DNA from 4 places in the Halobacillus sp. ABD4_316 genome. Region 2 is predicted to be linked to each of the others. Evidence: riboswitches for the same ligand, from Rfam matches in the RefSeq annotation. Region 2 holds a riboswitch; each other region holds the start of a gene.

Region 1 (7,804 bases), on a different contig from region 2:
CCGCGATTCCCGGATCAACCGTATTTTTGAAGGAACGAATGAAATCAACCGGATGATCGTCCCGGGTACACTGCTTAAGAAAGCGATGAAAGGGGAACTTCCTCTCCTCCAAAAAGCTCAGACACTCCAGGAGGAAATCATGATGATGATGCCGGAAGAACCTGGTTTGGAGCCATTGGAGCAGGAGAAGTATTTAGTTAAAAATGCCAAGAAAATCGGACTTCTTGCCGCCGGCCTTGCCGCTCAGAAGTACGGAGAAAAGCTCGATAAAGAACAGGAAGTGCTCGTCAATATCGCTGATATGGTCGGTGAAATCTATAACATGGAATCAGCCCTGCTTCGTACGGAGAAAGCCATCCATCGTTCTGGTGAAGAAAAGAATAAGCAGAAGCTCCTCTACACGCAGGTGTATGTACAGGAAGCCTTTAACAGAATCGAGGCCCATGCGAAAGAAACGTTGATTGCGTCTGAAACCGGCGACTCCCTGCGTATGATGCTTGGTGCTCTTCGTAAACTGACACGTCATACACCGACGAACGTCATTCCGAAGAAGCGGGAAATTGCCCAGGGATTAATTGAGTCCGAAAGATATTACGTATAAATCAGTGACCAGCCCGCACTTGAAAGTGCGGGCTTTTGGCATGTAGAGAGGAAGGGATCCTCTCCTCACAGGGACATTCAATTTTCCCGGGAAAAAGTGTTTTTGGAGGCATTTGAATAAAGAGAAGGAAGGATGTAAAAGAATGAAAAAGGAATTGGAGGGAAAAGTAATTTTCAATGAAAAGATTGTCTCCATTGTGATAAAATAAGACGTAACAAGTTGGAAGGAGGAGGAGCATATGCCTGTTACCTTCTACTGGTACCCAAACTGCGGTACTTGTAAAAAAGCGAAAAAATGGCTGGATGATGAAGGGGTTCCTTACGAATCTGTACATATTGTTGAACATCCCCCTTCACAGGAAGAGTTGAAGGACCTCACGGCCAGGAGTGAACGACCGGTTAAGAAATTTTTCAACACCAGTGGGAAGAAGTATCGGGAGTTAAACCTGAAGGAAAAGCTGAAAGATGCAGATGAAGAAGAAATGCTGCGCCTGCTCGCTTCAGACGGGATGCTCATCAAACGGCCCATCGTCACTGATGGAACAAATGTCACTGTTGGTTTCAAAGCCGATGAATTTGAAAACGTCTGGGGCCGATGAGCAGAACATTGGAAATAAAAGCAGAAGGCTTTTATGTTTATAACTGTCATTAAACAAAAACAAGAACTGTGGAGGTAATCGAATATGAGCTTACCAAAAGATCTACGTTATTCTCAGGAACACGAATGGGTGAAAGAAGAAGGAGAAAAAGTCAGAGTCGGAATCACGGATTTTGCTCAATCTGAACTTGGCGACATCGTTTTTGTTGAGCTTCCTGAAGTGGGAGAAGAACTAAAAACAGACGAGCCTTTCGGAAGTGTGGAATCTGTAAAAACCGTTTCCGAATTATATGCACCGATCAGCGGTAAAGTTGTAGAAGTGAATGAAGATTTGGAAGACAGCCCTGAGTTTGTGAATGAGTCTCCTTATGATAAAGCCTGGATGGTTGTTGTTGAACCAAGCGATTCTTCAGAAGTTGAGCAGCTGATGTCTTCTGAAGAATATGAAGCGATGATTGATGAAGATTAATCAAAACAAGTAAGCCCGTTGTACAGGCAGGACTGATGATTCCTTGTCTGACATGATCGTGCTTGATCTTAATCATGTTCAGACCATGCCATATGGCATGGTCTGTTTCTATATAGTAGGTGATGAAGATGGATGGAGAACGGATTTTGATTGTTGAAGGGATTACAGATAAGAAGAAATTGAACAAAGTACTGGATGAGAAAATCGAAATCATCTGTACCCATGGGACGCTCGGTATTGAGCGAATGGAAGAAATGATCTTTGAACATAACCTGGATGAACGATCGGTCTATATCCTTGTGGATGAAGATGATTCCGGTTTTAAACTACGGAAGATGCTGACAGAGGAACTTCCGCACGCAGAGCATATTTATATTGATAAAGCCTTTAGAGAAGTGGCGGCTACTCCCGAGCCGGAACTCGCCCGTGCCCTGTTAAGCCGTCATTTCAGCGTGAAGTCGATGTATTTAATTTAGGAGGAAGCTTTGCAGAATTTAATACAAAATGAGGCAGCCTGGGTGCTGTCCTCGGATGAAAAAACGATGACATTTATTCACAGCCCTTTTTGCGGGACGTGCCACCTTGCCCGCAAGATGCTGATAACGTTGGAAGAGATGTATAAAAAAACACTATTCTCGGAAATGAACGCCTCTCTGCATCCTGCATTGATGGAACAATATCGAGTGGAAAGTGTTCCATGCCTCTTGATTACCCATAAAGGAGAAGTTCTTGAAAAGGTCTATGCTTTTCAATCCGTCCCACACATGTATGAAAAGATCATTCCCTATCTATAACCCGCCTTTATTCCCCGGGAAATGACAAGATAAAAACGGTAAAAAACCCGTCCTGCATAAACAGGGCGGGTTTTATTCATCGGCCGTATGACCAGTGATAAGCGGGTGGGAGGCCTTCCGCTGTTTTGATGATTAAACAATTTCCCCCAGGGACTGGACGATATCGAGAAAGGAAGCTTTATCACCGAACGATTCGTGGACCCTGCCTTCCTGATCTATGATAATAGTGGAAGGGACGCCCTTGCAGCCGAACGTATCGTATAAGCTTCGCCCATCATCAATCAAGGTAGGCTGGTTAAGAAATTTTTCAGCATATTCCTTTCCGGCATCAGGGCTGCGTTCACGACCGGGAACGTTAATCGTAACCAGCTCCACTTTTTCTTTGTCCATCGTTTCAAAGAGCTGCTCTTTTTTAGGTAAGTCTCTCCCGCAGTCAGGACACCAGGATGCCCAGAAAGTCAGGACGATCACCTTTCCGAAATGGTCGCTCAGACGATAGGTGGAGGGCTGATTTATATAAGAAAGCTCAAATTGAGGAGCACGTTCCTTCATGATTTCATCTCCTTACTGTAAAAATATACCTGATTATTATCTTTGACGTCCGTATAGACTCCATGCTAACATAACATATAATTTCACAGCGACATCATAACTTATCCAGAGTGGTGGAGGGACTGGCCCTTTGAAACCCGGCAACCGGCAAAAGCACGGTGCTAAATCCTGCGGAGCGTAAAGCTTTGATAGATGAGATCCACTAAAGTCTCTTCTATTTTAGGAGAGACTTTTTTGCATATCCAGATGTTCTTCTTTTCTGAAAAGTGGCTCATTTATGTTGACACGCTGGTGGCAGAGTGCTAAAATCCACTTTGTAGTTATGAAATGAATTAAAGCAGTAATAATTTAATAAGCTAAAATCTCTTATCCAGAGTGGCGGAGGGACTGGCCCTACGATGCCCGGCAACCAGCAGGTGTAACCGACCTGTCAAGGTGCCAAATCCTGCAGAGCATAACAGCTCTGACAGATGAGAGAACAGAAGATACATTGTTATTGAAACGCCATTCTGTTCTCGAACAGAATGGCGTTTTTTGAATGGGAGGGAACACATCATGATTACAATTAAGGATCTTTCTAAAGTTTTTCAAACGAAGGATCGGGAAGTGAAAGCTGTTGATGGCTTAAGCCTTACAATAAATAAAGGGGAAATCTACGGTGTCATTGGTTATAGTGGAGCGGGTAAAAGTACTTTTATCCGGCTGTTGAACCGACTGGAGGATCCAACAGAGGGCAGCATCCACGTCGGTGATCAGGATTTAACGGGCCTCAGTAAGAATAAACTGCGTATCGCCCGCCAGGATATCGGAATGATTTTTCAGCACTTCAACCTGCTTTGGTCCAGAACGGTTTATGATAACATCGCTTTTCCGTTGGAAATTGCCGGTGTACCAAAGGAAGAACGGAGCAAAAGAGTGAACGAACTGATCGATCTGGTCGGTTTATCCGGCAGAGGAAACTCCTACCCATCCCAGTTGAGTGGTGGACAGAAACAGCGTGTAGGAATTGCCAGGGCGCTGGCCAACAACCCGAAAGTCCTCCTTTGTGATGAAGCGACATCCGCTCTGGATCCGGAAACGACAGACTCCATATTGGATCTTCTTGTAGACATCAATGAAAAACTCGGACTGACCATAGTTTTGATTACTCACGAAATGCATGTCATTCGTAAGATCTGTCATCAGGTGGCAGTCATGGAGCAGGGGAAAATCGTTGAAAAGGGAGATGTTCTGGACGTATTTCTTCATCCAGATCAGCCAGTGACGAAGAAATTCGTCGATCAGGTGATGGGTGATCAGGAAAAAGAGCACTCTCTGAAATTGATCAAAGATAAGTACCAGTCCGGAAAAATTGTCCGGCTGCATTTTGTAGGAGAGAGTACCAACCAAGCGCTGATCAGTGAGGTCTCCAGGAAGTTCGTCCTGGATGTGAATATTCTTCACGGGAAGATCACGCAGACGCAAAAAGGAGCTTACGGAACGATGTTTGTTCAGTTTGAAGGAGACGATGAGGAAGCAGCCCGGGCAATCGAATATATACGCTCGACTTCTGTGGAAGTGGAGGTGAACCCGGATGCTTAATGGATTACTGCCAAACGTACGCATGGAAGACATGATTACAGCAACAAATGAAACGTTGTATATGACTCTGATTTCCGTAGCCGGCACATTTATCCTCGGGATTCTGCTCGGCCTGCTGCTTTATTTATCTGGTCCGGGAGGGCTCTGGCAGAACAAAGTGGTCAATGCAGTGACAGCTTCTGTCGTAAACATTTTCCGTGCCATTCCTTTTATTATATTGATCCTGCTTCTGTTCCCGTTTACAGACTTCTTGATTGGAACGATCCGCGGTCCGAACGCAGCCCTTCCGGCGTTAATTATCGGAGGAGCTCCGTTTTACGCGAGACTTGTTGAGATTGCATTGAAGGAAGTGGAAAAAGGTGTCGTAGAGGCAGCGAAGGCGATGGGGGCTAAATCATCAACGATCATCTTCAAAGTCCTGCTGCCTGAATCCATGCCTGCCCTTATTTCAGGAATTACGGTGACCGCCATTGCACTGATTGGTTATACCGCCGTGGCGGGTGCGATTGGTGCCGGTGGTCTTGGAGACTTTGCTTATTTCTACGGTTTCCAGCGTAGTAATTTTGATGTGGTCTTCATTTGCACGGTGCTTATCATTATTATTGTGTTTATTTTCCAATTCATCGGTGATTATGCTTCCCGTAAATTGGACAAAAGATAAAAAACAAAAGGGAGAGATTATTCATGAAAAAAATCTGGACAACAGCGGTTGCGCTGTTATTCGTTCTTGTTCTTGCCGCCTGCGGTTCTTCTGAGGAAGATTCCTCCAGCGGTGAAGGAAATACGGAAATTACAGTAGGAGCAACAAGTGTTCCTCACGCTGAAGTTCTTGAAGAAGCAAAGCCGCTTCTTGAAGAAGAAGGGATCACGTTAAATATCGAGGAATACCAGGATTACATCCTTCCAAACCAGGATTTGGCCGAAGGACGTATTGATGCAAACTATTTCCAGACGATTCCTTATATGGAACTTCAAGAGCAGGATAATGATGATTACGATTTTGCCAATCTCGGCGGGATTCACATTGAGCCGATCGGTGTGTACTCCCAAAAGTATGACAACCTTGAAGACGTAGAAGAAGGTACCGAGTTCGTCATGAGCCGTTCTGTATCCACCCACGGCCGTGTATTGACACTTCTTGAAAAAGAAGGGTTGATCAAACTGGATGAGAGTGTAGAAAAAGTGGATGCCACGGTCAATGATATTGTCGAGAACCCTAAAAACCTTCAGTTTGATACCGGCGTGGACGCAGCCGGCCTTCCTGAAGTGTACAACAAAGAGGAAGAAGTCCTTGTAGCGATTAACACGAACTACGCGATTGAAGCGGACCTTGTACCAAAAGATGATGCGATCATCCTTGAAGGGACAAACTCCCCTTATGTGAACGTCATCGCTGCTCAAAGCAAAGACGAGGACAACGAGGCACTGAACACGCTAGTGGAAGTCCTTCGTTCTGAAGACATTCAAACCTTTATTGAAGAGGAATACGAAGGAGCAGTTATCCCTGTTTCCGACGATTCTGAATAACGGATAAAATAAGTGACTGCGGTTGATACTAACCGCAGTCACTTATTATTTATGGGAGGTTTTAACATGCAGGATCAGAATATGACGTGGACGCAGACATATTTACATGATTATAAAGAAGGAATGGGTGTCTTTGCGGAACACATGCCTGAAGTCGCCCACCAGTTCAGTCAATTTTCCCAGGAATGTTTTAAAGCCGGAGAGCTTTCACAAAAAGATAAGCAGCTGATGGCTCTCGGAATCAGTATCGTGGCCCAGGATGAATACTGTATGATCTACCACACCAAAGGCTGTGTCGATCAGGGAGCTTCGGAAAGAGAGATCATGGAAGCTTGTGGAGTCGCCGCAGCTTTTGGAGGCGGAGCAGCTCTCAGTCAAGCTGTTACCCTTGTCCAGGACGCCTACAGTGATTTAACGAACAACGTTAACTAATTGAATTATTAGAAAATTAAAGAAAAACAAATGTATTAAATGGAAATGCAATTATTAAACGCTTACATCGGTCCGCGGGTTCGCATATGAATGAAAATGCGGTTTCAGAAGATTTTATACAGGGTAAAGGTTTGTGGTAACCTAAATTGTGTAAATAATCTGAAAGGGTTGATTCGTTATTAATGACCATCTGCAGTTGAATTTCACCGCTGAAATGGAAAAGGCAATGCATCAGTCTCACAATACGAGTTATGCGGAGTACAGCCGTAGACTGGACACTCGGCTGGAAGTAGAACAAAAGCGTCAGCGTGAATTCGAACAAACTCAGAAAATGCATGCCCAGGTGGACCGTCAATTGCATAGATAATGTTTAGGAACGAATCAATCAGGTGGCTTTAGTCACCTGATTTTTTCATGTTATACTAATGTAGGAAAGTGAGAATGAACATGTATCAATGTCCAGGTTTCCCTCTCCTTTTACCAGTGGGAAAAAGTTGATTACAAATAAAAAATGATTTAAGATTATAATGAGAATAAATTGAGAATGAATGTTTGTTTTCAGTCTGACTGGACATTCGATAATAATAGATACTGGAGGTATACATTATGGCAGGATCAACATTAGAAATTAAAGATCTTCACGTAGAGATTGAAGGTCAGGAAATCCTTAAAGGTGTAAACTTAACAATCAACGGCGGTGAATTCCACGCAGTTATGGGACCAAACGGAACAGGTAAGTCCACGTTGTCCTCTGCAATCATGGGTCATCCGAAGTATGAAGTAACCAAAGGTGAAATCATCCTTGATGGTGAAAACGTACTGGAGATGGAAGTAGACGAGCGTGCGAAAGCCGGCTTGTTCCTGGCCATGCAGTACCCGAGTGAAATCAGCGGTGTAACCAACTCCGACTTCCTGCGTTCTTCCATTAACGCTCACCGTGAAGAAGGTGATGAAATCTCTCTTATGAAATTCATTAAAGAGATGGACAACACGATGGATACACTTGAAATGGATAAGAACATGGCTCAGCGTTACTTGAACGAAGGTTTCTCCGGTGGTGAGAAAAAACGTAACGAAATTCTGCAGCTGATGATGATTCAACCGGCGATTGCCATCCTGGATGAGATTGATTCCGGCCTGGATATTGATGCTCTTAAAGTCGTTTCCAAAGGGATCAACGAAATGCGCAACGACTCCTTCGGCTGCCTGATCATCACTCACTACCAGCGTCTATTGAACTACATCACTCCT
Region 2 (7,804 bases):
CTGTTCGGAAAGCTGAACCTGACCACCTTTGGCATCTGGAAGGATGAAGTCCGGGGCTTTTTCTCCTTTGGAAAGACCGTTCCCCTCTTCAGAGGCTTCCAATTCATTAATGGCGTCGTTCATTTTGTCCTGAACTTCCTGGGAGGCATTCTGTTTGAATTTCTCGATGTATTGGTCAAATTGTCTGCGCATATCTGTCGTCATTTGAAAAACTCCTTTATGATCAATTTCAATCTTCATTATACGAAGAATCTTCTTCTTCATAAAATGAAACGTCTTGTCTCGTTAGAATCAGGGCTAAACTCACAGCAAGAATACCTGCACTTAATTTGCCCACGATCACCGGAAGTATCATGTCCGGCTGGACGCCGGCCACAAATGCGAAGTGGCTTCCGAATACGAATGCTCCGCTGACTGCAAAGGCCGCATTGATGGTCTTCCCTCTATCGTCCATGTCCTTCATGACGGCAAGCATCGGCAAATGATGAGCAAGCGATGCGATGAATCCTGTCATCGATACCGCGTTCATCCCGAGACGTCTTCCCGCACGGGTGAGCACTTTTTCGCCGTGCCTGCTGATAAACGCCACCAGCGGATAAGCCCCTGCAAGTGTGACAGTGATTTTACCCACGATGAGCATCCCTTCTGATAACGGAGCCATACCGGGGAGAACCGTTATACCTGTTAACGTTTCAATAATGATGAGAGCAAGCCCTGAAATAATAATGATTTCGACCGCTTTGCCGAAATAGGAAAACAGACGAATGGTCAAGGCTGTGAAGAGCCAGAGACCGGCGGCGATGAAAAGGGATAGAATCATGGCCGGAAGCAGATTTCTAAGCATCCACCCCGGTTCATAGCCGGCTGTCCACCCGCCGATGAAACAACCGATTGGAATCGTCACCATTCCTGCAAGAATTCCCTTTGCGAAAAAAGGATGATCTTTTTTTGCTACAACGGTCAAGGCAACTGGAATGGTAAACACAAGCGTAGGGCCCATCATCGTCCCAAGCAGAGCCCACGAAAAAACAGCCGCTTCTTTGTCTGCCGCGAGCGATTCCGCCAGAGGATAAGCCCCCATATCAATGGCAAGCAGCATAGAAGCAAACATCGAAGGATCAGCTCCTGCAGCCTGGAACAATGGAGTGACGACCGGCGCGAGCCATCTGGACAGCACCGGGGCCAGAGAGATGATCCCCACCATGGACAAGGCCAGAGGACCCATCATCATAAAGGCTTCATAAAAACGCCATCCTAAGGCAAGGCGGTGATTCAATATGTAGTAATCAAGAGCTCCAAGAACCATAAAGGCGCACATGACCATAAGGATGATATCATTCAACACAGCCTCTCCCTCCTCTCTTCATCTCCTCCATTCTAGTGAACTTTCCCCCATAAAAAAAGCCCCCTCACTGAGGGGCTCTGGCTGTAGAAAAATCCTGTGTTAACCAGTTAAAGTTGTCCATTAGTCGTGGGAAGGGCCACTTTCCGCTTATCGGTAGATGCATGCCGCGGGCGTCACCACCGAACGCTCCTCGTGCCGACGTTAAAATATAGAGGAGAGAGTTTGTGCCCTACGCAGGTTCTCAGATTCAAAAGAACGGCACGGGCTGCGCTGTTGCGCACTTGCGTGGAAAGGGAAGGGGCTTTCGCTCCTGGCGGGAAGAAAGAAAAAAGCTTGTAAAGAAACAGGGGTTTCTCTACAAGCTGAGCCCCTCAGTGAGGGGCTTTTCATCAGCCGATGGAACAGGCAGCGGAGCCATGTTTTTGAATGTACTTCTGGTGATGCTCTTCTGCTTCAAAGAAAGAGGAAGCCTCTTCCACCTGTGTAGCGATTGAACGCTTGAAGATGCCTTTGGCACTCCATTCTTTGATTTTCTCTTCTGCAATGTACTTCTGGCTTGCATCTGTATAGAAGATCACTGAACGGTATTGATGTCCTACATCAATGCCCTGACGATTTACCTGTGTCGGGTCGTGAGCTTCAAAAAAGATATTGACCAGTTTGGCATACGTAATGACAGCAGGATTATATTCGATACGGACAGCTTCCGCATGACCGGTATTTCCCTGTTTCACTTCTTCATAGGAAGGGTTTTCGAGATGTCCCCCGATGTAACCGACGGTTGTTGCCGTTACCCCTTCGAATTTCTCAAAAAATGCTTCTACTCCCCAAAAACATCCTGCGCCGAAAATTGCTGTTGCCATATCTACATCTTCCCTTTCCTTTAACGCAACTTCTATCGAGAGCCATGACGGGTATGCTGATATGCAAAAAACCCCTTTTCTTATCCACATAAGAAAAGGGGTTCGTATCAATCCGTACGATCCTCTCATCTTTTAGGATGGTGTTCATCCTACAGGAATTGGCACCGTTCTCGTCAATCCGTGGATTGATTCGATGGTTGCCGGGCATCAAAGGGCCAGTCCCTCCGCCTCTCTGGATAAGAAGTTTCCGTTATTTATTTAATGTTGATTATCAATATACTACGTTTCAGTAACGAAGTAAAGGATAAATGATGATTCTTTTTGTATCATCATTGTATTCACACTTTAGCATGACTATGCCAGTCCACGCAAAAGAAAAGTCTTACTGACTGCCTGTTGTTTCAATTTCTTCATACGGCTGGACGATGACAAAACCTTCTCCTTCGAACTGCATTTGAATAGATTCCCCGCTTCCCCGTCCGATAAACGTTTTAAAGCTTACATCCGTCTTGAAATTCGGCTCCAAATGCCCGGACCAGGCTACGGTCGCATGAGGATCCGTAATAACCGGTTCTCCCGGGCGTACGAGCAATGTCAGTGGTTCGTAATGGGAGGTGACAGCCACACGTCCGCTGCCATTCAAGGTCACGTTAAACAGACCGCCGGAAACCATCCCGGCCACTTTTTTCATCAGCTTGATATCCCAGTCGATGCTCGGCTCAAAGGCGAGAAGATCGTTACCGTTGACTGTAATGGTTTCATTATCCAAGTCAAAAATCGTAATCTTTTTCCCCTGATCAGCGAGATACAAACGTCCGCGCCCTGTCGCTTTCATCAGCGAACTGCCTTCTCCCGTCAACGCCTTCTTGAACATTTTTCCTACACCGTGCTCCAGAATCCCTTCTCTCTCAAACTTGATATTCCCATTATAGGAAATCATGGCCCCGGATTTCGCCCAGACCTGATCCATCAGGTTCACCTCGAGAATACGCGGGGTTTCCAGCTCAAAATAATCATTTTCTGAATCATCCTGTTTCGTCGCCCTGATAAACTCCTCAATCGAATAGTCTGCCATGACAGATTCCTCCTTTTATGTAGGTTATAGTTCTATACCACACCCCGGGGTGGGTTAGACCATTTATGAAACCTTTGTCTATCGTTTTACGTTTACAATGGAGGAAAGGTTTCATCACCACCTGGCAGGGGAATGATGATTCTATTTGATCTATTCAAACAACCTAAGGACGAGGAGGACCTGTTTATGTATGGTCTTGATGAGAAAAGAAAACAGCTGTTGGAGTATGCTCATTCCGTCTCTGACGAAATGGCAGCACGGAAGCCCGGGGAAGGAAAATGGTCGGTCCTTGAAATTCTGGAGCACCTGTACCTGATGGAACAACTTGTCGTCTACCAGATCAAGCAGGCAGTAAAGCAGGGAGATATCCAGCAGACTTCCGAAAAACCGATCCACCGGACGACGGAAAGGGACTACAAGGTGGAAGCCCCTGAGTCCGTCCGGCCTGAAGGTACGTTCCAAACGATTGCAGAAGCCGAGGGTGGATTGAAAAAAACAAGGGAAGCTACGTTATTCCTCATTCATAACAAAGATGAAGAAACATTGAAGAACCGTGTGTTTCCCCACCCCGCTTTCGGAGACATGGACTTGGTGCAGTGGATTGAATTCATCGGCTGGCACGAACTCCGCCACCTTGATCAAATGAAAGAAACTGTGGAAGCTTTATAAACCCGTAGAAAAACACGCAGAGGTAAATCTCTGGCTTGAAATTCCCCGCTTTTTATCGGGCCTTCAGGAACTGAGACCACTCCCTTTCTGCGGAGGAACTTGGCTGGGTGGTCTTCCTATACAAGTGAACCGAGGCCGTGCCCGCGGTAAGTATCCGCCGATAAGTGGAACGTGACCAGGCACACCACCTACAGATCTACTGGATGGCAAGTCAAGTCTCTTGTCTACAGTTGAAAAGCGCAGAGACGAATCTCTGCGCTTTTTCTATCTTTGACGATCCTGTTTACTTTTCAGGCTTCACTTCTTCGCCGTTCTTCCCGGTGTAACGGAGCCCCCATCCTGTCCATGCTGCGATCAGCATAACAAGCAGAAGGAGCCATCCTTGGAACACATACGGGAATACTTCACCAGGCGAAACGACGGGGAGGAAGTCATACTTGTCTGCCGCTCCCTGAACCGTGGCCCAGGCAAGCAGGACACCACCACTCCAAGGGAAAATATACCCCAGGGAAGAGGTCACTGTATCCAGGAAGTTGGCCCGCCGGTATGGATGAATATTCAATTCCTTCCCGATTTTCCTCACAAACGGAGCCGCTGCAATTTCCGCCGCTGTGTTGATTGTGATGAAGGCATTCAAGAAAGCTACAATACCAAAGATGGCGAGTTCAGCTCTGCGGACTACACCATTGATGATGCGGAGGAAGAAGTTCTTAATCACTTCCATCGTCCCTCCTACTTCAAGCATGTAAGCCGCCGCAAGAATGAACAGGATCAAAACAGCCATATTGAAATATCCGCTGATTCCATCAATTAGGGCCCCTTCAATCACAGGGTCCCCTGCTTCATTAAAATGAATATACAGCACTTCCTTTAAGGATATGCCACTCAAATATATGAAAGCCACGGATGCAAGAATCCCCCATGATAAGGACGTCAGAAGATGCTGGCCTCTCAGCGCCAGTATAAGAACGAGTACAAATGGCACCAGCATCAACAGACCGTTGGGTGACACCTGGCTCTGCAGGTCATTGATCACCTGCTGGCTTCCTTGTTCCCCACCGCCGCCGAAAACAATGAAAAGAATCATTGCCGGAACAGCAGCCGCCATGGAGTATTTAAAACGGGAACGGACAACTCCAGGGACATCCGCTTCCTGTGTCGTTGCAGAGACGATCGTTGTGTCAGAAACAGGCGCCAGGTTATCCCCGAATACAGCTCCACTTAAAATCGCTGCAACAAGCAGCACCGGATCCGCTCCTAATATGACACCAGCTGGATACATAAGCACACCGAACGTGGCTACCGTACCGTATCCAGTTCCTACGGCTGTGGAAAATAAGCCGGCGAGCAGAAACGTAATACCGACGAAAGCTCCACCTTCCAGCCCTGTTTGGAAGCCGAACCAGATCAGACCATCCACCAGTCCTCCGGCAGACAGCATATTTGCAAACATGCCGGCCCAGAACCAGGCAATGATCGAAACGATCCCTACCGGCTGAGCCATCCCTGTAATCAGACTCTGCGCATAATCTGACCATTTCGATTTAGTAAAGAACAGACCGAGGCCGATTCCAATCACAATTCCTAAGACAAGCCCCTGCTCTGTAACAAGACCTGCCACACTTAAGACAATGGCCCAAATGATAAAGAAAACCAAAGGAATCGTTGCAGCAAATACCCCGCCATGGAACTCCAGGCGTTTGATTTCTTTTTCTCCTAAGGCTTCATCGATGACTTCTTCATTTCTTCCCTCTTGATCAGCCATCTGATTCCCTCCTCAACAATTACTTAACCTTGTATAGTTTACCACCTGATATGATGGAATATAAACAGCTGAATTGTTACCACTTTAAAGCAGATCAGGATATCATCTGGAAAGCACAGAAACCTCTGATCAGTAATAGTATCTGAACAGACCATTGGTTATAAAGGAGTTATATTATGAAATTAAGGCCGGCAAGGATGGAAGATTTTGAAACGATCAGTCAATGGATCAGGTCAAAGGACGAGCTGAAACAATGGAGCGGCTCCGGTTTTGAGCACCCCCTCTCCTTGAGCCAGTGGGAAAAATACTTGAATGAGGAGGACCGTCAATCGTTCACAGCTCTGTTGGAAGACAGCCCGGCCGGACACATTTCCATCGGCCGGATCGAACCTCTTAAGACAGGAAGAATCGGTCGTGTGATAACGAATCCCGAACACAGAGGAAAAAAGGTTGCTGCACGGATGCTGCGTGAAATCACAACCTACGCCTTCGACCGACTTCATCTGGAGAGCGTCACCTTAGGCGTTTTCGCCTTCAACACCCCGGCTCTCCGGGTATATGAAAAAGCGGGGTTCTCATTCAAAGAACAAGATAAAAATAAGGAAATGACGGAGACCCAGCCTTGGCACACACTGGAAATGTTCCTCACCAAAAATGAATGGAAAAATCAGCGGATGTTTCCATATCATTGATATCTTTGTTTTCTGCTTCAAAAAAAATTAAAATAGAAAAGAAGGTTCTTTACTCAGAGTAGAAGGTAGCGCTTACATGTCTATGGCCAGCACACTTTACGGAAGCATTCCTTCCCCCTTGCTGCTTCCATATAAAAGCACAGGGTACTGCTGAACATTTGACTATACAAATAATTCTGATAATATTATGAAGCACAATACTATCCATTTTACAGATCTGACAGGAAGGTGAAATTGTGACAACGCTTAACAGTACAAACGACCACACGACTCCCCTGAGGAGAGATATCCGTTCCCTTGGACAAATGCTTGGAAACATTCTTGTCCATCACGGCGGTGAAAAGTTATTAAATAAAGTAGAAACCATCCGCCAGCTGACCAAAGACTTACGCCAAAACCCTGAACAGCATACTTATAAACAGCTGAAACAAGAAATCCAGAGCCTCGAGCCTCCTATGCGCTCGCAGGTCATCCGCGCATTCTCCATCTATTTCCATCTTGTGAATATCGCTGAGCAGAACCACAGAATCCGCAGAAGAAGAGAATATCAACTCCGTGAAGATCATGGGGCACAGCCTTTTTCATTGGAAAGTGCCGTGGTTAATTTGAAAAACAACAACTTTTCCAAAGAGTTGATTCAAGATGTGCTCCACGACCTTTCCCTTGAATTGATCATTACCGCACACCCGACGGAAGCAACCAAGAGAACTGTGCTCGAAATCCAGAAACGGATTGCTGCAATCCTTCAAAAGCTGGATCACCCGCAGCTCACAAAAGGAGAACGCCAAAATCTTCAGGACAGCCTCCAGAACGAAGTGACAGTTCTATGGCAGACGGATGAACTCCGTGAGCGCAAACCGACCGTCATGGATGAAGTACGGAATGGATTGTACTACTTCGACCAGACGTTGTTTGATGTTCTTCCTGATATTCATCAGGAGCTTGAAAATCGTCTGGAAGATCATTTCCCAGGAGAAGACTGGGACGTACCGAATTTCCTTAAATTCGGATCCTGGATTGGTGGAGACCGTGACGGAAACCCGAACGTGACTCCGGAAATCACTTGGGAAACGCTTGAGAAGCAGCGCCGTCTTGCTTTGAAAAAATATGACCAGGTCCTTGTGGAGCTGATGAAACGATTCAGTCACTCTTCGACACAAGTGACCGTGACCGACGCTCTGAAACGATCGATCGAGGAGCAGGAACCTCTTCTTTCTGAAGAAAAGAGATGGCGGGATGACCGGGAAATCTACCGCAGGAAGTTTGCCATCATCCTTGAACGCCTGCGTCAAGTAGGCCGGTCTGAGATTGGTTATAAAGATGCAGACGAACTGCATGAAGACCTTCTCCTTATACAGGAAAGCGCCCAGACCCACCAGCCGAACCGAGGCGAAC
Region 3 (7,804 bases), on a different contig from region 2:
TCTCCGCAGGGGAAAACAGCCTGGCTTACGGAACCTTATGAAGGAGAGGAAACGTATAGAGGCAGTGCCTGGTACAGCGATGAGCAGGTGAAGCAGTTTACAAAACAGGCAGTTCAAGACGATGTTCAATTGTTAACTCACTGCAATGGAGATGCAGCAGCCGATCAGCTGCTGAGAAGCTATAAAGCTTCTGTAGAAGAAACGGAAGATCCGGAGAAAGATGTGCTCAGACCGGTCATGATTCACTGCCAGACCGTCCGTGATGATCAGCTGGATGAAATGAAGAAGATTGGAATGATCCCCTCTATGTTTGTTGATCATACATATTACTGGGGAGATGTCCACTTGAAAAACCTCGGTGAAGAGCGGGGAAACCGGATCAGTCCGGCTAAATCAGCCATAAAGAAAGGTCTTCCTGTCAATTTCCATCAGGACGCTCCTGTTATCAAGCCGAACATGCTTCAAACGATCTGGAGTGCTGTGAATAGAAAAACGAGAACAGGAGTAACGATTGGAGCAGAACAGCGTACGACCGTGTATGAAGCTCTTCAAGCCGTTACGATTCATGCCGCCTATCAATATGGAGAAGAAGAGACAAAAGGAAGCCTTCATGCAGGGAAGCTAGCTGATTTGGTCATCCTTGATCAGAGCCCCTTCCAAGTAGACCCCATGCAGATCAAAGAAATACAGATTGAAGAAACAATTAAGGAAGGACGCACCTTATACAAAAGGGAAGAAAACCAGGGGAATCCAAATGCATTGTGAGCCTTGCCGTTTTCGTTTTAATAAAGCCGCCTGTCCAAGTAGGACAGGCGTTTTTTTTGCTTAGGCTTTTGTTTTATACGATGTTATATGATCCTGCAGCGTGTCATCACTGCCGAATAGGAAGTGTTTCTTCATATCTGGTGAATACGTGGAGTTTACAGCTGTGCGTCCGACAGTTTCGACTACTTCACGAAGCATAGCCGGAGACGCTCCACAGCAGAGTCCCAGGTAGTTCACACCGATACCGTGAGCTTCCTTAGCCCATTCCGCCAGTTCATAGCGGTTCGTATAGAGCGGGTCGAGAGATGTTGGGAACGTTGTTTCCGTTGGGAGCGTGCAGGCACAGCCACCGTCCGGCAGGTTGAAGAAAGTAGGATGCTCCTCCGTTGTCCGGTAAGGGATTGGAAGGGCCCCAACATAACCGTCCACGGTTTTACGGATTTTCTCAACGTACGGCTGCATCGTTGCCGGACCGCGGAAACAGTTCATTCCTACAACGAGCGCCCCTTTTTCTTCTAATAAGCGGCAGGCCTCTTCGACTTCATAGCCATCCCGCAAGACGTTCTCCCCCATCAGACCGAATGTGATGACAGCAGGGAGGTCCTGCTTTTGAATTTCTTCAAGAGCAATCAGAGCTTCTTCATAGTAGTAGAAGGTTTCACCATTCACGAAATCTACACCTTCCTCTTTACACCAGCCGATCATCTCTGCAAACATGCTCCTTGTTTTCTCAACAGCTTCAGGATCATCCGGATTGAACAGGTTGGTATTGGAAACGTTCCCAGCCACAAGAGCTTCTTCCTCTGGATGCTCTTGAGCCACCTCTTTAGCCAGACGAATTGCCTGACGGTTGAGCGGTTCCAGTAATTCTTCTTTTCCAATAATTCTCATTTTTTCGCGGTGACCGTTATACGTGAATGCTAACACAACGTCGGAGCCCGCAAGCATATAGTCTCGATAAGTCTGTTTGAGTGCCTCCGGGTTATCCAGCGCTACTTCCGGTACGAAGGATCCAGCTTGTAAATAGCCGCGGCGCTCCAATTCAAACAAGTAACCTTCTCCACAAATGACGGGTCCATCCTGTAACCTCTGCTCTAATGATCGTTTCATTTCACAACAACCTTTCCATTTGGTATTGAATAAATATATTAGAAAGCTCATCCTTCTAAAGGAATATGCTGACTCACAGATTCTGATGGAGCTCTTTTTAACAGAAGAAGTGGTGTATATTTCCATTAAAAAAAGACCTCCTTTGATAAGGGGCCTTCCATTTATCTAAGACTCCTTATCTTCAAGGCAGTATAACTGCCTTCTGGATTTAGCACCGTGCCAATGGCTGGTTGCTGAGGTATCAAAGGGCCAGTCCCTACACCTCTCTGGATAAGTTCGTATGTAATTTTTAAAGCAGCTGATCCGTTTGATCAACGTGTATCCTTTCGCTTGCGTTATACATTACAGGAAAATATAGTGAGAATCAATAGAATTTTCGGAAAAAATACACCGGTATTTAAAAGCGGAAGTTAAGAAGGCAGCGCCGTTTCGACGATAATGGGAAAATGAACGTAGACTTATAGGTGGAGGGGTTCTCTTCATTATGAAACTTTATACAAGGCATTTCGTAGTCCCTTATAGAAGGTTTTGTATGGGGGAGCAGGCGATGTGTTCTGTCTTAACAGGAATGGTTTTTCTGTCTTAGGGGTTGTGGTGGGAAGTGCGTAAAAAATGGAGGTTGGTAGAATGAACGTTTATGTCTATGCTTTAGATACCTTGGCAGACTGGGAACTTGGCTATGTAACCGCTGAGTTGAACTCGGGGCAGTACTTTAAAAGAAGACGGGAAGATGTTTCACTTCAGGTGGCAGGGGCAGGAAAAGAAACAATTACGACAAAAGGAGGGATGAGGATTACACCTGATATAACCACGGATGAGATCCTCCTTTCTCCTTCGACCGTTTTGCTGCTGCCTGGAGCAGATACGTGGAACCGATGTATCCATCAACCCATCATACATAAAGCAGCGAAGCTTCTGGACTGTGGGGCGACGGTTGCTGCCATTTGTGGGGCCACACCGATGCTTGCTGAAGCCGGTTTGTTAAACAATCGTTTCCATACCAGCAACAGTCTTGAATATCTTAAAATGGTCAGTCCGAACTATGATGGGGAGGCTTATTATAAGGACGTAAAGGCCGTAGCGGATCAGAACCTTATAACAGCCAGCTCTGCAGGAGCCCTTTTATTTGCGAATCTTATACTTAAGCACTTGGACGTTTTTTCGGAAAGAACCCTGGAAGCGTGGTATACGTACTTCAACACAGGTGATCCCCGGTACTTTTACATATTGATGGAAACCTTAGAGAAATAGATTCAATAGAAGATGAAAGTGTTGTCTCAAGGTGGGAGAGGAGGAGAGCATGTACAAAGCAATCCATTTTCTATTCATCATTCTTATCTTTATTGTGTATCATGTCGTATCATTCGGAGATACTCCCGCTCCTTTTGGGGTAGGCGTCAAAGAGTTGGGAGATCAGACAACGAGGGTCGAAGAATATAATTGGAGAGGAAGCACCGTTCATCAAACTGTTATAAGCTGGAAGTCGCTGGAGGACAAGCCGGAAGAACTGACGTATCTCTGGGTGAATGAAAAACAATTAAGACAAATGTATGCGGCCTTCCTTTCTTATATCCTGCTATTGTTCTATTTCCCTCTATCTAAACTTATAAGATTGAAATCCAGCATCAAAGAGAGGGATACGAGTCTGAATCCTTTTTGGAAGGGAGTTTTATTTATACTGGGTACAGGCGTCTACACAGCCGTATTGATCACCGGCATTGTGCAATACCAAGAGCTGTTGGATGAAACCACTCGCTTACTAGCTGAACTGGAGCCACTAATGCATCAGGATGAGTGAAGACATTTCAGATTACATCACGAAAAAAAGGGAGCACGATAAAAGTGGCTCCCTTTTCTTTGTTCAATGAGAGGGTCGATCTATACGTTTACTCTGTCACCCTGGTGACCTTGCTGATCTGCATAGGTTCCTCCTGCAGCGGAAGGCCTTTTTCGACACTTCCTACATCACATAGTGGAATGAAACTGGTTGTCCCAGGTACAAGTAGATCATCGATTTCAAGAACATAGTCTTCCAGTCCTCGATACCTGCCGACAAAAATGCCTGCTCCTTCTTCTACGAAGAAAGTGATGCCAATCGTATCTCCGCAGCGGAAACGGCTGGAGATGACATTAGCTAGTCCAGTAACACAGCAGCTGCAGGTGATTACATCCACATCGGGATGACAATCCTTTTTACACGGTTTATGATTCATACCATATACCTCCTCAATATCAAGATAGTTCATTCTATGACAGGATATGAACTATGGTATAGATGAATATCACAGTCGCTGAAAAGATAGAGAAGCAGATGGGTTTTCTATTATTTTTACTAAGGCAGCCGGAATAATACAGACCGAATTATACATGTAGGTAAAGCATTCCCCATTCGATGATGAAACGTAAACCTCGTTCTTTGCTGAAGTTACCCATGGTCGAAGTTCATTTCGTTTTCAATTCGGCTTTTGTTGATGAATCGTATAAGGCCACAACCCCCTCAGAATCCACACCTCCAAAAAATCATCGATTTCGTTCAGGAACAGTGCCTGTCATCAGGTTCAGGAAAGAGGATGATTTCCATAGAGGGGATCGGTTGGGATCTAGGATAGGAGGTATAAGAAAGAAAGACTTTTCAAAGGAAATGATTGAAAAGTCTTTCTTTTTTCATAAGCGTTTAAAACTCTTTTTTCAGCGGGAATCGGGGGAAAAGGTTATTCATGAATTGAAGTTTAAAAACAGCGGGGTGATGGGATAATGAGTCCGGAACAAATAGGTTTTGCGCTATTATACATTGGTGTATTTCTTATCATCGGGAAGATTATCAGAGTAAAAGTGAAAATATTTCAGGATCTTTTTCTGCCGGCATCGATTATCGGCGGCTTTATAGCTTTATTATTAGGTCCGCAGGTGCTTGGGAAAATTGCAGCCCAATTTGTGTCAGAAGGGCATTTCTTAACGAACGGCATTATGACAGATACGATTATCCAGGTTTGGTCAGCCCTTCCAGGGTTAATGATTAACGTAGTTTTTGCTTCTCTCTTCTTGGGAGCGGCTATGCCTAAATTGAAAGACGTCTGGACCTACGGCGGCCCTCAGCTTGCCTTTGGCTGGGCCGTCGGGTGGGGACAGTATGTCATCGGCTTGTTAGTCGTACTGCTGATTTTAACACCCTTTTTCGATATTCCAGCGATGGCCGGTGCTCTTATTGAAGTGGCTTTTGAAGGAGGACACGGTACAGCGGCGGGAATGGCAAGTACATTTGAAGAGCTAGGTTTTTCAGAAGCCTTCGATTTAGCGATCGGCCTGGCCACTGTGGGTGTTTTATCAGGGGTCATCTTTGGTATTATCTTGATTAACTGGGCGGTCCGGAACAACAAGACCGAGGTCATCAAGGATGTTGATGGATTTTCTGAACTGCGGAAGAGTGGCATTATGGAATATCAGAATCGTGAACCTGCCGGGAAAATGACTCTCCGTCCTGAATCCATCGAGCCGTTATCCTTTCACCTCTCCATCATTATGATCGCCATTCTGATTGGCTGGGGTATTTTACAGGGACTGATCGGACTTGAAAGCATCACGATTGCCAATTGGACAGGATCAAGCTTCATGACATATATTCCATTGTTTCCGGTTGCTATGTTCGGCGGCATTATCATTCAGATTTTCTTTAACAAAAATGATAAATACAACTTGATTGATCGGAGAATGGTGAACCGCATCCAGGGGCTGGCTCTGGACTTGTTAATTATCTCAGCCATCGCAACGGTTTCCCTGGAAGTGATCGGGGACTATCTTGTGCCTTTCTTAATTTTGGCTGTGGCCGGGATTTCATGGAACCTCTTCAGCTTTATTTTCCTTGCTCCCAAGATCATTCCAAATTACTGGTTTGAACGAGGGATCGGAGATTTTGGTCAATCCATGGGGGTGACGGCCACGGGCCTTCTATTGATGCGCATCGTCGATCCGGACAACGAGTCCCCGGCATTTGAAGCTTTCGGATATAAGCAGCTCGTTTATGAACCATTTTTAGGAGGTGGCCTCGTCACCGCACTTTCTGTCCCATTCATTGCCGGGGTCGGTCCGTGGGCCGGACTTATTCTCGCTTTATGCATGACGGCCCTGGGTATATTGGTCGGCATTTTCCATTTTGGGAAACAAAAAAATCAAGAGTAGACAAGGAAGCTGCTTAAACGCAGCTTCTTTTTTTCGTCAACAACGTTTGATATGTTCTAAAATAAGGAATCATTTACTAAATTTTGAAACTGGATACCCCTGGTGTTCGTAGAGTCAGGAAAGAAGAAGAGGTGGAGGTTGTTTCATGATCAAAAAGGTTTCCATTGTCTTTGCTGTTCTTTTTTTTACTGCAGGATGCACATCTTCCCAGTCTTCTTTAGACCATGAAGAAAATACCACAACGAAAGATGATGTATCGAAAGTGCTCACGCAGCTGTTCACAGGACCGGGAGAAGAGGTTAAAGAGTTGTATGAAGAAGGCAGTTATGAAAAGGTTCATGCCTATTATACGGAGCAGTTCGCACCCTATTTAACGGAGGATTATATGGATCAGGCGATGAAGACGAATCTGCTTACAAGGTATCACCAACAAGCGTACAGCAGTGAAGTGAAGATGGAAGTGGAAAATAAAGACATCCAGCAAAGCGACGTAGCAACAGATTATATTTTTGATTACCAGGTGAATGTAGATAATGGTGAAACGGCTGATGTTCGTGGGAGAGTAAACACAAATGAAGATGGGGAAATCACTCGGATCTATTTTACGGAGGGCCAGGCATTGAGGCATGCTTTTGATACCGTGGAAAAAACATCGGACGGATTATATGAGTATGACCATTCAAGTCTGGAGACCCGTTCTTCAGATGAATCGTTTCAGCCCCAATTCCCTCAAGTGATGCCTTATGAGGTGCATGGTGTCGAAATAAAAGCTGGAACGAAGGAAGATAAAGATACTCTTTTAGTGTTTATTTTTCATGGTGAGTCGGGAGAATCCATGACATTGACCACGATGAAAGAGGGAGACCTTCCATTGGAGGGCATGGAAACGGAAGAGATTGCTGTTGATGATGGTACAGGAAAGTATGCCGTGGATAACAACACAAAATATTTGAAATGGACGGCAGAAGCTATTACCTATAAACTCGAAAGTCGTCTGGAGCAGTTATCTAAAGATACCCTCGTTTTAGTAGCGGAGTCTTTTGAATAAGTGGAAGCTCATGTCTATTTATGTGGAGGTTAAAGCGTTTTATAACCAAAAGAGTCCGCTGTTCCCTTCCAAGCATTAAAAAGGTGGTGCTGAAAAAATGAACAAGGACATCATGCTATGCCCTGACTGTGGCCGTAAACTCAAAGCGGGATACATATTCTCTCCGCGGAAGATTTGCTGGTCAGAATCGCCTGATTCGATTGTTATGGATTTTGGCAGTGAGGTTCTGGTAGAAAGTGCGCTTCTTAAAGTAAGGAAGATTCCAGCTCATAGGTGTGAAGCCTGTCAAAAGGTGATATTCGGCTATGAGCAGTAGAAATGACGGAGATGAACGGATTTTAAAAAGGCATCCTGAGAAAGAGGTGTAAAGGAAACCGCACGGGATTCTCTAAGGAACCTTGGATCGGCGCAGTCTTTTTCTGACTGCTGGTTGGTCACCTTGATTGATTATCCTTCAAATTCGATAAACCATACGACATCCTTTGTCCCTTCTCCAACAAAATGGTTTAATGAAAGAAAGGAAAGGGTGGGAGAACTGTGAATATTCTCATAAGTGAAGTAATATGGCCGGAGGGCGTGGAGATTCTTGAGAATCAAGGCCACGAAGTAACATACGATAAAGAATGGTATAAGAACAGAAGAGGACTGCTGGAGCATCTTCGGGACGCTGATGCGTTGATTGTACGGAACCAGACCCAGGTGGAT
Region 4 (7,804 bases), on a different contig from region 2:
GCAAGCTCCTGGCAGTTCCCTGTGTGCGATCCATATAAAAGGGTGACGTGTCTTGTTTCCACTGCCGGGACCCCTGCTTCTGTTTCCTGTGCTGCTCCACTTCCACGGTCTGCCCCTGCGGCCAGATAGCCGCTGAGCCAGATTTTCTGCTGCTCATTCAATGTTGGGAGCAGCTGGTTCAGTAACTCCGTCTGCTCTTTATTGAACGGACTGTTGATTACTTGTAACGACAATTCTGTCACCTCCATAGTCAAAAATGAGCGGCCGTGTGCGCGCCCTCCCGGTAATAACGCTCCAGCGCTACAATCATAGCGCCCATCTTCGCTTTTTCAGGCTGCAGGACATAGGAAATCCCCTGCTCTTCCAAAGCGGCTGCCGTTACCTTTCCGACAGCAGCAGCGAGAACATTTCGATTAAAGGTATCGACGACCGGCTGCTGCTCTTTCGAAAACAGCTGTTTTACCTGGGTTTTACTGGTGAAAACGACCGCATCAAGATTTTCCTTTGTAATTTCTCTTCGCAGCCTACCTAAAATATCGGGATCCGGAGGCAGGAATGAGTAGGGTTTTGATAAATAAACATCGTATCCCATTTCCTCAAGACGGTCTTTTAAGGCAGCATCATCCAGGTTATAGGCTTGTAAAAACACACTTTTTCCTGCTTTTGCGGTATTATTCTCCATATAGGACAACAGCTTTGCCATTGTCCCGTCTTCAGCGATCCATTCATAAGCGAGGTTTTGTTCCTTCAACCAGTCAGCAGTTTTTTGACCGCGGATGACCAGGATTTCATCAGATAATTTTTTTACAAATGAACGGCGGTGACCAATGCCTGCAGCAGCCTCTTCCAATGTCCGAGCCCCTATACCAGTCGTTAACAAAACATAATCAAAGGGCTTTTTTAAATAATGATGAACATCCCGACGGGCCGTTTCCTGATTATATTGCTGAGAGCCTTGGATGGGATAGCCGGCGGAGCGTCCATCCATATTACGAATCAGCCTGGCAATTTCATCCGCGCGCCGATCAGCTGCCACCCCTATCTTTTTACCGGCCAGACCTTTCACAGTCATCCGCCTCCTTCTCCTTATGTATTTCTTCCAGCAATAACTGCTGATTCACCTTGGATTGACAGGATTCTTTCAATCCCTCCTCCAGATAAAAACGCCTCCGGTCAGATGAAAAGCCGGCATGTCGAAGTTCATTCCTTAACGTGAACAAAAAATCGACATAACTCCCGTAATCCTCCGGAAACTGCTCTTCAAACCTCTGTTTAATTTCGGCTGACAACGAAGGGCTGGCCCCGTTTGTTGTGACAGAAACAGAGAGTCTTCCCCTCTTCATATGGGCAGGAAAATGAACATTCCCGCCTCCATTGTCTGCACGGTTGAGCAGCGGAACGTCTCCGGCCTCAGCCGCCGCTTGTTCATTCACCTCAGGCTGATCAGCAGCCGTAATGAGCAGAAAAGCACCGGACGCGTCCCCTTTGAAATAAGTCTTCTGCTTCCACTCAAATCCCCCCTTCTCCCATAACTGACGAAGGGCTTCTGTCAATTCCGGACTGATCACCGTCAGTTCCGGACCCTCTGACAAGAGAGATTTCAAACGCTTCTCTGCTACTCTGCCACCTCCGACAATAACGACCTTCTTTTTGTGTAAATCGATGGATAAAGGCTTCATTAACCGTTCACTCCGCTCTGGACATTCGGTTCAGCGCTTCCTTCACCCTGAATTGAAGTGAATGTTCCATCGCCGGGTGATCCTGCAGATGATGGGCGGCAGCAGCTGAATATCCTTGTTGGACAGCCTGATAGACTTCCTCTTGAATTTCTTCCATCAATACACCGGTAAACCAAAGGTATGGCACAACGATTGTATGTTCGTAATCCTCGATGGACCGGTGGAAAGCCTCTGGAAAACGCGGGGAAAGAGCCGCGAGGTAACAGACCTCCACGTGGGAATGATTGATTTCATCCTTCAGAAGCTGCGCAATTTTTTTGACGGCTTGAGGTGTATCCGGGTGACGGCTTCCTCTTCCCACCAAGAGGATATTCGTTCCTTTTTGAACCGGTACATCCGTTCCCTGCACACGTTCAGCGAGCGCTTTTATAATCGATGGCTGCACTCCCAGAGGTTCTCCATAGGAAAACGTCAGGCCGGAGTAAAGGCGGGAGATTTGATCAATCTCTTCAGGGATATCTTTATAATAGTGACCAGCACTCAAAAGCAGGACCGGCTGTACAACGATGCTGGATGCTCCCCTTTCCACAAGGCGCCGCACCCCTTCTGATATATCAGGTTCAGCGAGTTCCAGATAACAAATCTCATAAGGCAGATCATGCGCTTCCGCTGCACGGTGTAAAAAGTCCTCTGCCTGGGTGGTGGCTGCTTTTTTTCTGCTTCCGTGACTTACATACAGGACAGCTTCCATCCTCATCCTCCTCTTCCTAGCCTACAATCGTTTCCGCAGATACACGGGCGTCCTCACCGGCCGGGTCGAACCATTGGAGGTGGCTGCTCAGCTCCACCACTTCCCCCACAACGATCATGGCAGGGTTTTCGATAAAACGGCTCTTTTCTACAATCGTATCGATTGTTCCCTTTACCATTTTCTGGCTGTTCGTCGTTCCATTCTGGATAAGGGCCATCGGCGTATCTGGAGACCGCCCATATTTTTTCAGCCGATCACAAATCTCCGGAAGTCTTTTGACACCCATGTAGATGCACAGCGTATCCATACTTTTGACGACCCGCTCCCAGTACGCTTCTTCATCTGTTCCTTTCTTACTGACCCCGGATATGAAAGCGACCGACGAGCTGTATTCCCTGTGGGTGACCGGAATGCCGGCGTACGCAGGGGCAGCCGTCCCGGATGTAATTCCTGGAACGATCTCAAAAGGAATGGACCTTTTTGCAAGAGCTTCTGCTTCTTCCCCTCCGCGGCCGAACACAAATGGATCTCCTCCTTTAAGGCGTGTGACCACTTTCCCTTGAAGGGCGTATTTGACAAGAAGATGATTGATGGTTGACTGGGACAGTGCGTGATGATCGGGCCTTTTCCCACAGAAGACGAGCTCTGCCCCTGCTTTCGTTTCCTCAAGAAGATCCTGATTGATGAGCCTGTCATACAGAACAACATCAGCCTTCTGGACAGCTTTAAGACCTTTCACGGTAATCAAATCAATGTCTCCAGGACCTGCACCTACGATATATACTTTGGTCACGTTATCCCTCCTTGTCGTTCAGCCACTTTTTATCAATAAGAAGTTGAAAAATCTGTTCCGCACAGGTTTGGATGGAATGCTGGTCAGACCGAACGACACATTCCGGATTCACCGGTGCCTCGTAAGGAGCATCCACCCCGGTAAAACCGGAGATTTCCCCAGCCCTTGCTTTTTTATACAGTCCTTTAGGATCCCGGCTTTCACATTCCTCCACAGGACAGTCGACAAAGACTTCCATGAATTCTTCCTCTTCCAAAAGGGATCGGACCCGGTCACGGTCCTCCCTGTATGGAGAAATAAAAGCCGTCAAAACGATGGAACCATTGTCTGTGAACAATTTGGATACTTCACCGATCCGACGGATGTTCTCTGTCCGGTCGGCTTCAGAAAAACCAAGATCCCGATTTAATCCATGACGAACGTTATCCCCGTCAAGCAGGTAGGTTTGGATGCCGTGCTCAAAAAGAAGGCGGTTCAAATGGTTGGCAATGCTGGATTTACCAGCCCCTGAGAGACCGGTGAACCAGAGCACACCACTGAAATGACCATTTTTACTCCGGTAATCCTTTTTTTGGACGGCAGCTTCATGCCATGTTAAATTCGTTGCCATTCCATTCACCCCTTTACATCCGCTGTCTGTTGTTTAAGCCCTTCAATCAGCACTTCCACGACCTCCGGACGGCTGAACGTTTTCGGTGGTTTCTGGCCGCTCCGAAGCAGCTCGCGCACTTTTGTTCCTGATAAAATTACGTGATGCTCCTTGCTGTGGGGGCAGGTTTTATGAGAAGCCATTGCTTCACAGGCTTTGCAGTAGAAGCTGTGCTCAAAAAAGACCGGGGTTATTTCCAGCTCTCCTTCTTCAAAGTGGCTGAAGATTTTTTGAGCGTCATATGTACCATAGTAATCGCCGACACCTGCATGATCCCTCCCGACTATGAAATGGGAGCAGCCGAAATTCTTCCGGACAATCGCATGGAAGATGGCTTCCCGCGGGCCTGCATAGCGCATGGCCGCATTAAAAACAGCCAGCGTCACCCGGTTTTCCGGATAATATTCATCCAAGAGTACCTCATAACTTCTCATGCGCACATCACTCGGGATATCGTCGCTTTTCGTTTCTCCTACGAGCGGATTCAGAAATAGTCCATCTACGCTTTCCAGGGCCGCTTTTTGGATATATTCATGAGCACGGTGAACAGGATTACGCGTTTGGAAACCGACAACCTTTTCCCATCCGGCCTGTTGGAATCGTTCTCTTGTCTCTTCGGGATCAAGGTAGTAATGGTCTGAATGCTCCCGCTCCGGACGATGGAATACTTCAATTCTGCCACCGACATAATAATCCGGGCGCTTGTAAAGTTTACTGACCCCCGGGTGAGCGTCTTCTGTCGTTAAGTAAACCTTTGCAGCTTCTTTCTGTTTATCCGGCTTGTAAATGTCTTCGATTTCGATCACACCGTAGATTGCCCCATCTTTCACAAGAGCCGCTTGACCATGTAACGAACGGGCCTGCTCTTCAGAAACAGGCAGTGTGATCGGGAGACTCCAGGGAGTGCCGTCTTTCAAACGAAGATTTTCAACGACGTGATCATAATCTTCCCTTGTTAAAAATCCTTGAAGCGGACTGTATGCCCCATTAGCGATTAAATCGATATCACTCAACGCCATCGCATCAAGCTCGATCCTTTGTTCCGGAAGCGTATCCGGCTGTGCTGTAAAACGATTGATTAACTGCCCGCCATGCGGTTGAATAATGGACATCATTCATCTCTCCTTTATTGTTTCGTATCTCCCGCTGTGTGGAGTCCACACTCGGTTTTATCAAATCCCTGCCATCTTCCTGAACGGCCGTCATCCAGCGCTTTCGCTGTGCAGGGGATGCAGCCGACACTTGGATAGCTTTGGTCATGTAATTCATTGTAATCCAAGCTATTTAGTCGGATATAAGTCCATACGTCTTCCCATGTCCAGTGAATTAAGGGGCATACCTTGATGGACTGGAAGCGTTCGTCCTTGTTGACGAAGTTCGTATGACTCCGGCTTGCAGATTGTTCTCTTCTTAATCCCGACATCCAGGCCGCCGCTCCTGTCAGGGCTTCTTCCAGCGGTTTGATTTTTCTGATGGCACAGCATTGGTCGGGATTCCTTTTCCAAAGGGCCGGACCATATTCCTCTGCCTGTTCTTCCACTGTCAATTCCGGCTTTTTCATATGGATGTTCAAATCCGGATACCTCTTTTTCACTTTGTCTATCAAATCATAGGTTTCCTGGAAATGAAGTCCAGTGTCCAGAAAAACGACGTCGGCATCCGGCTGTGCCTTTGCAATGAAGTCAAGCAGTACGATCGCTTCAGCACCGAAGCTGCACGCATAAACGAGCTGTTTTCCATAATGCCCGTAAGCCCATTGAATCACACTCTCTGCCCCTTTGTGTCCATCATCAATATCCATATGAAGTAAAGGATCCCCGGTGAATGTTCCATATGTCGGTGCACTCGTATTCATAAGCTCCTCCTTTCTTATCTTCAACAAAAAAACCTTTCTTCTGATGGTAAGAAGAAAGGAGAGTCATTATACATGATTCAACCGTTCTTCTTATCCTTCCAAGTGTTGATCACCTGCTGGAATTGGCACAGCTTCTGTTCATGACGACAGATCCGTTGCCGAGGCTTCCAAGGGCCAGTCCCTCCACCTCTCTCGATAAGAAAAATGTTTCCAGATTTTGTTCAAAAGATTTGATTCAAATATTAGACCCGATTTAAAGATATGTCAACATGCATTTTAAATATTACTAGTTTTCTGTTTATTTTATTGTAAACCATTGACAAATCGTCATCCATGTTTTAGCTTTGAATATATTATTCATGTACTTAGGAATTCCGCTTTCAGCGCGGGCTACATATATCCTTATAAAGAGCCGGGGGAGGAAACTGGTCTGATGATCCCGCAGCAACCTCACATTGGAAAAGGTGCTCATTCCAGCAGACGGTGGTCTGAAAGATAAGGAGAGGAAGCTTGACCTCTTCTGGATGAAGAGGTTTTTTTGTGCCTCTTCATGGTTAAAACCAAGTAATCTTATGTGTTTAATCAAAAGGAGAGGTACGATGAAGAAATTACTTATATTTTCACTGGTTGGATTCTTTGCTCAATTGATGGATGGAGCCCTCGGAATGGGATTTGGTTTAAGCTCCTCCACCATCCTCCTCGCCTATGGAATGGCTCCGGCGGTGGCCTCCGCCTCTATTCATTTGTCCCAGATTGCTACAACGGCAGCTTCCGGGTTTTCCCATTATAAATTCGGCAACGTGGATAAGCGTCTCGTTTTGACTCTTGCTCTCCCCGGAGGGATCAGTGCCTTTGCCGGGGCTGCTCTGCTCAGCTGGATTCCAGGTGAGCTGATCCGTCCGTACATTTCCGTTTTTTTACTAGGGCTTGGCGTTTATGTGGTCATCCGCTTTTTACTGATGAATCGAGTGAAGCCCTTGCATACAGAAAAAAGACCATTTCGACGGCGCTTCTTGTTTCCCTTAGGTTTTCTGGGCGGTTTTCTTGATGCCGTGGGCGGCGGGGGTTGGGGGCCGGTAAATACACCTGTTCTCTTATCCAGCAAAGGAATCCTTCCCAGAAAAGTCATCGGCACCGTAGATACAAGTGAATTCATCGTTACTTTATCTGCTACGGCCGGCTTCCTGATCTTCCTTGGGTGGGAAGAGCTGAGCTGGATGCTTGTGCTCGCCTTTGTGATCGGTGGCGTTATTGCAGCCCCCCTCGCTGCCTGGCTTGTGAAAAAACTCCCCCCTCTCGTGCTTGGGGTAGCGGCGGGTGGATTTATCATTTTGACGAACAGCCGGACCCTGCTCACCTATGCCACATGGAGTGAACAGACCTTAGTTATCATCTACAGCCTGCTTCTTGCCGGATATGCTGCTGCCGTTATCTTCTCAGTTCGAAAATATATTCAACGGCACCGGCACCCGCAGACGGAAACACGGTTAAAAAAAGCGCAGTTCTAATGGAGAACTGCGCTTTCAGCTTATAGAATGACAAGCTTAGAAAACAAACCGCCAAGGCGTTTGTCTAATGGTCGATCAATATCCTCTGTGAAACCATTTCTTTCATCTCCGCTCCTGCATTCAGACCATAGACCATTACAAAAGGCTGCCGGGAAAAATCCCGACAGCCTGCGAACGCTGTTCTAAATCCAGAAGCGCTGCATTTTATTCGATAGAGAAGATATAGCTGTAAATCGGCTGGCCACCATGGTGGATTTCCACCTCTAAATCTTCAAAGGTTTCTTCCACATAAGCTTCCAGTTCAGCCACATCCTTATCGTCCACATCTTCCCCTGTAAGAATAGTAAGGATTTCATCTTCATCCTCATCAATCATCTGGTTCAGCAGTGTTTTCGCTGTTGTGAGGGCGTCTTTATCGGTAGCTGATATCTTCCCGTCGGAAATCCCCATAAAATGACCCTTTTCAATATCAAGTCCGTCAATCTGGGTGTCCCGGACGGCATAGGTAATCTGCCCCGTCTTCACTTCTGACATCAAACTGGTCATTTCTTCTTTGTTCGTATCGAGAT

Evidence for each region. Region 2 has a riboswitch for S-adenosylmethionine ahead of msrA (peptide-methionine (S)-S-oxide reductase MsrA). Riboswitches for the same ligand answer to the same signal wherever they lie in the genome.
Region 1: it holds a riboswitch for S-adenosylmethionine, as region 2 does, so the genes downstream of both, ACXAJH_RS12090 (methionine ABC transporter ATP-binding protein) here and msrA (peptide-methionine (S)-S-oxide reductase MsrA) in region 2, are expected to answer to the same signal.
Region 3: it holds a riboswitch for S-adenosylmethionine, as region 2 does, so the genes downstream of both, ACXAJH_RS04475 (homocysteine S-methyltransferase family protein) here and msrA (peptide-methionine (S)-S-oxide reductase MsrA) in region 2, are expected to answer to the same signal.
Region 4: it holds a riboswitch for S-adenosylmethionine, as region 2 does, so the genes downstream of both, ACXAJH_RS02025 (phosphoadenylyl-sulfate reductase) here and msrA (peptide-methionine (S)-S-oxide reductase MsrA) in region 2, are expected to answer to the same signal.

The regions. Positions count from the first base shown of each region.
Region 1 covers NZ_JBSWZA010000002.1:1,040,624-1,048,427, forward strand. The annotation lists gene ACXAJH_RS12060 (acyl-CoA dehydrogenase family protein) at 1-601, shown strand, start outside; gene ACXAJH_RS12065 (arsenate reductase family protein) at 840-1,199, shown strand; gene gcvH (glycine cleavage system protein GcvH) at 1,284-1,667, shown strand; gene ACXAJH_RS12075 (toprim domain-containing protein) at 1,796-2,143, shown strand; gene ACXAJH_RS12080 (thioredoxin family protein) at 2,153-2,461, shown strand; gene ACXAJH_RS12085 (TlpA family protein disulfide reductase) at 2,594-3,013, opposite strand; SAM riboswitch class I at 3,112-3,212, shown strand; SAM riboswitch class I at 3,377-3,490, shown strand; gene ACXAJH_RS12090 (methionine ABC transporter ATP-binding protein) at 3,569-4,594, shown strand; gene ACXAJH_RS12095 (methionine ABC transporter permease) at 4,587-5,255, shown strand; gene ACXAJH_RS12100 (MetQ/NlpA family ABC transporter substrate-binding protein) at 5,279-6,121, shown strand; gene ACXAJH_RS12105 (carboxymuconolactone decarboxylase family protein) at 6,188-6,553, shown strand; gene ACXAJH_RS12110 (YuzK family famiily protein) at 6,780-6,920, shown strand; gene sufC (Fe-S cluster assembly ATPase SufC) at 7,160-7,804, shown strand, end outside.
Region 2 covers NZ_JBSWZA010000003.1:168,140-175,943, forward strand. The annotation lists gene ACXAJH_RS13405 (peroxiredoxin-like family protein) at 1-204, opposite strand, end outside; gene eutH (ethanolamine utilization protein EutH) at 230-1,345, opposite strand; gene msrA (peptide-methionine (S)-S-oxide reductase MsrA) at 1,735-2,208, opposite strand; SAM riboswitch class I at 2,331-2,451, opposite strand; gene ACXAJH_RS13420 (AIM24 family protein) at 2,591-3,283, opposite strand; gene ACXAJH_RS13425 (DinB family protein) at 3,416-3,952, shown strand; gene ACXAJH_RS13430 (Na+/H+ antiporter NhaC family protein) at 4,236-5,717, opposite strand; gene ACXAJH_RS13435 (GNAT family N-acetyltransferase) at 5,894-6,409, shown strand; gene ppc (phosphoenolpyruvate carboxylase) at 6,646-7,804, shown strand, end outside.
Region 3 covers NZ_JBSWZA010000001.1:817,628-825,431, reverse strand. The annotation lists gene ACXAJH_RS04480 (amidohydrolase) at 1-765, shown strand, start outside; gene ACXAJH_RS04475 (homocysteine S-methyltransferase family protein) at 826-1,875, opposite strand; SAM riboswitch class I at 2,048-2,152, opposite strand; gene ACXAJH_RS04470 (DJ-1/PfpI family protein) at 2,503-3,126, shown strand; gene ACXAJH_RS04465 (hypothetical protein) at 3,176-3,673, shown strand; gene ACXAJH_RS04460 (hypothetical protein) at 3,762-4,088, opposite strand; gene ACXAJH_RS04455 (hypothetical protein) at 4,268-4,630, shown strand; gene ACXAJH_RS04450 (sodium/glutamate symporter) at 4,630-6,051, shown strand; gene ACXAJH_RS04445 (DUF4367 domain-containing protein) at 6,197-7,099, shown strand; gene ACXAJH_RS04440 (PF20097 family protein) at 7,197-7,415, shown strand; gene ACXAJH_RS04435 (hydroxyacid dehydrogenase) at 7,637-7,804, shown strand, end outside.
Region 4 covers NZ_JBSWZA010000001.1:360,993-368,796, reverse strand. The annotation lists gene ACXAJH_RS02060 (assimilatory sulfite reductase (NADPH) flavoprotein subunit) at 1-233, opposite strand, end outside; gene ACXAJH_RS02055 (uroporphyrinogen-III synthase) at 251-1,072, opposite strand; gene ACXAJH_RS02050 (NAD(P)-dependent oxidoreductase) at 1,047-1,679, opposite strand; gene ACXAJH_RS02045 (sirohydrochlorin chelatase) at 1,687-2,430, opposite strand; gene cobA (uroporphyrinogen-III C-methyltransferase) at 2,447-3,223, opposite strand; gene cysC (adenylyl-sulfate kinase) at 3,225-3,833, opposite strand; gene sat (sulfate adenylyltransferase) at 3,839-4,984, opposite strand; gene ACXAJH_RS02025 (phosphoadenylyl-sulfate reductase) at 4,999-5,727, opposite strand; SAM riboswitch class I at 5,815-5,929, opposite strand; SAM riboswitch class I at 6,127-6,229, shown strand; gene ACXAJH_RS02020 (sulfite exporter TauE/SafE family protein) at 6,327-7,235, shown strand; gene ACXAJH_RS02015 (DAK2 domain-containing protein) at 7,440-7,804, opposite strand, start outside.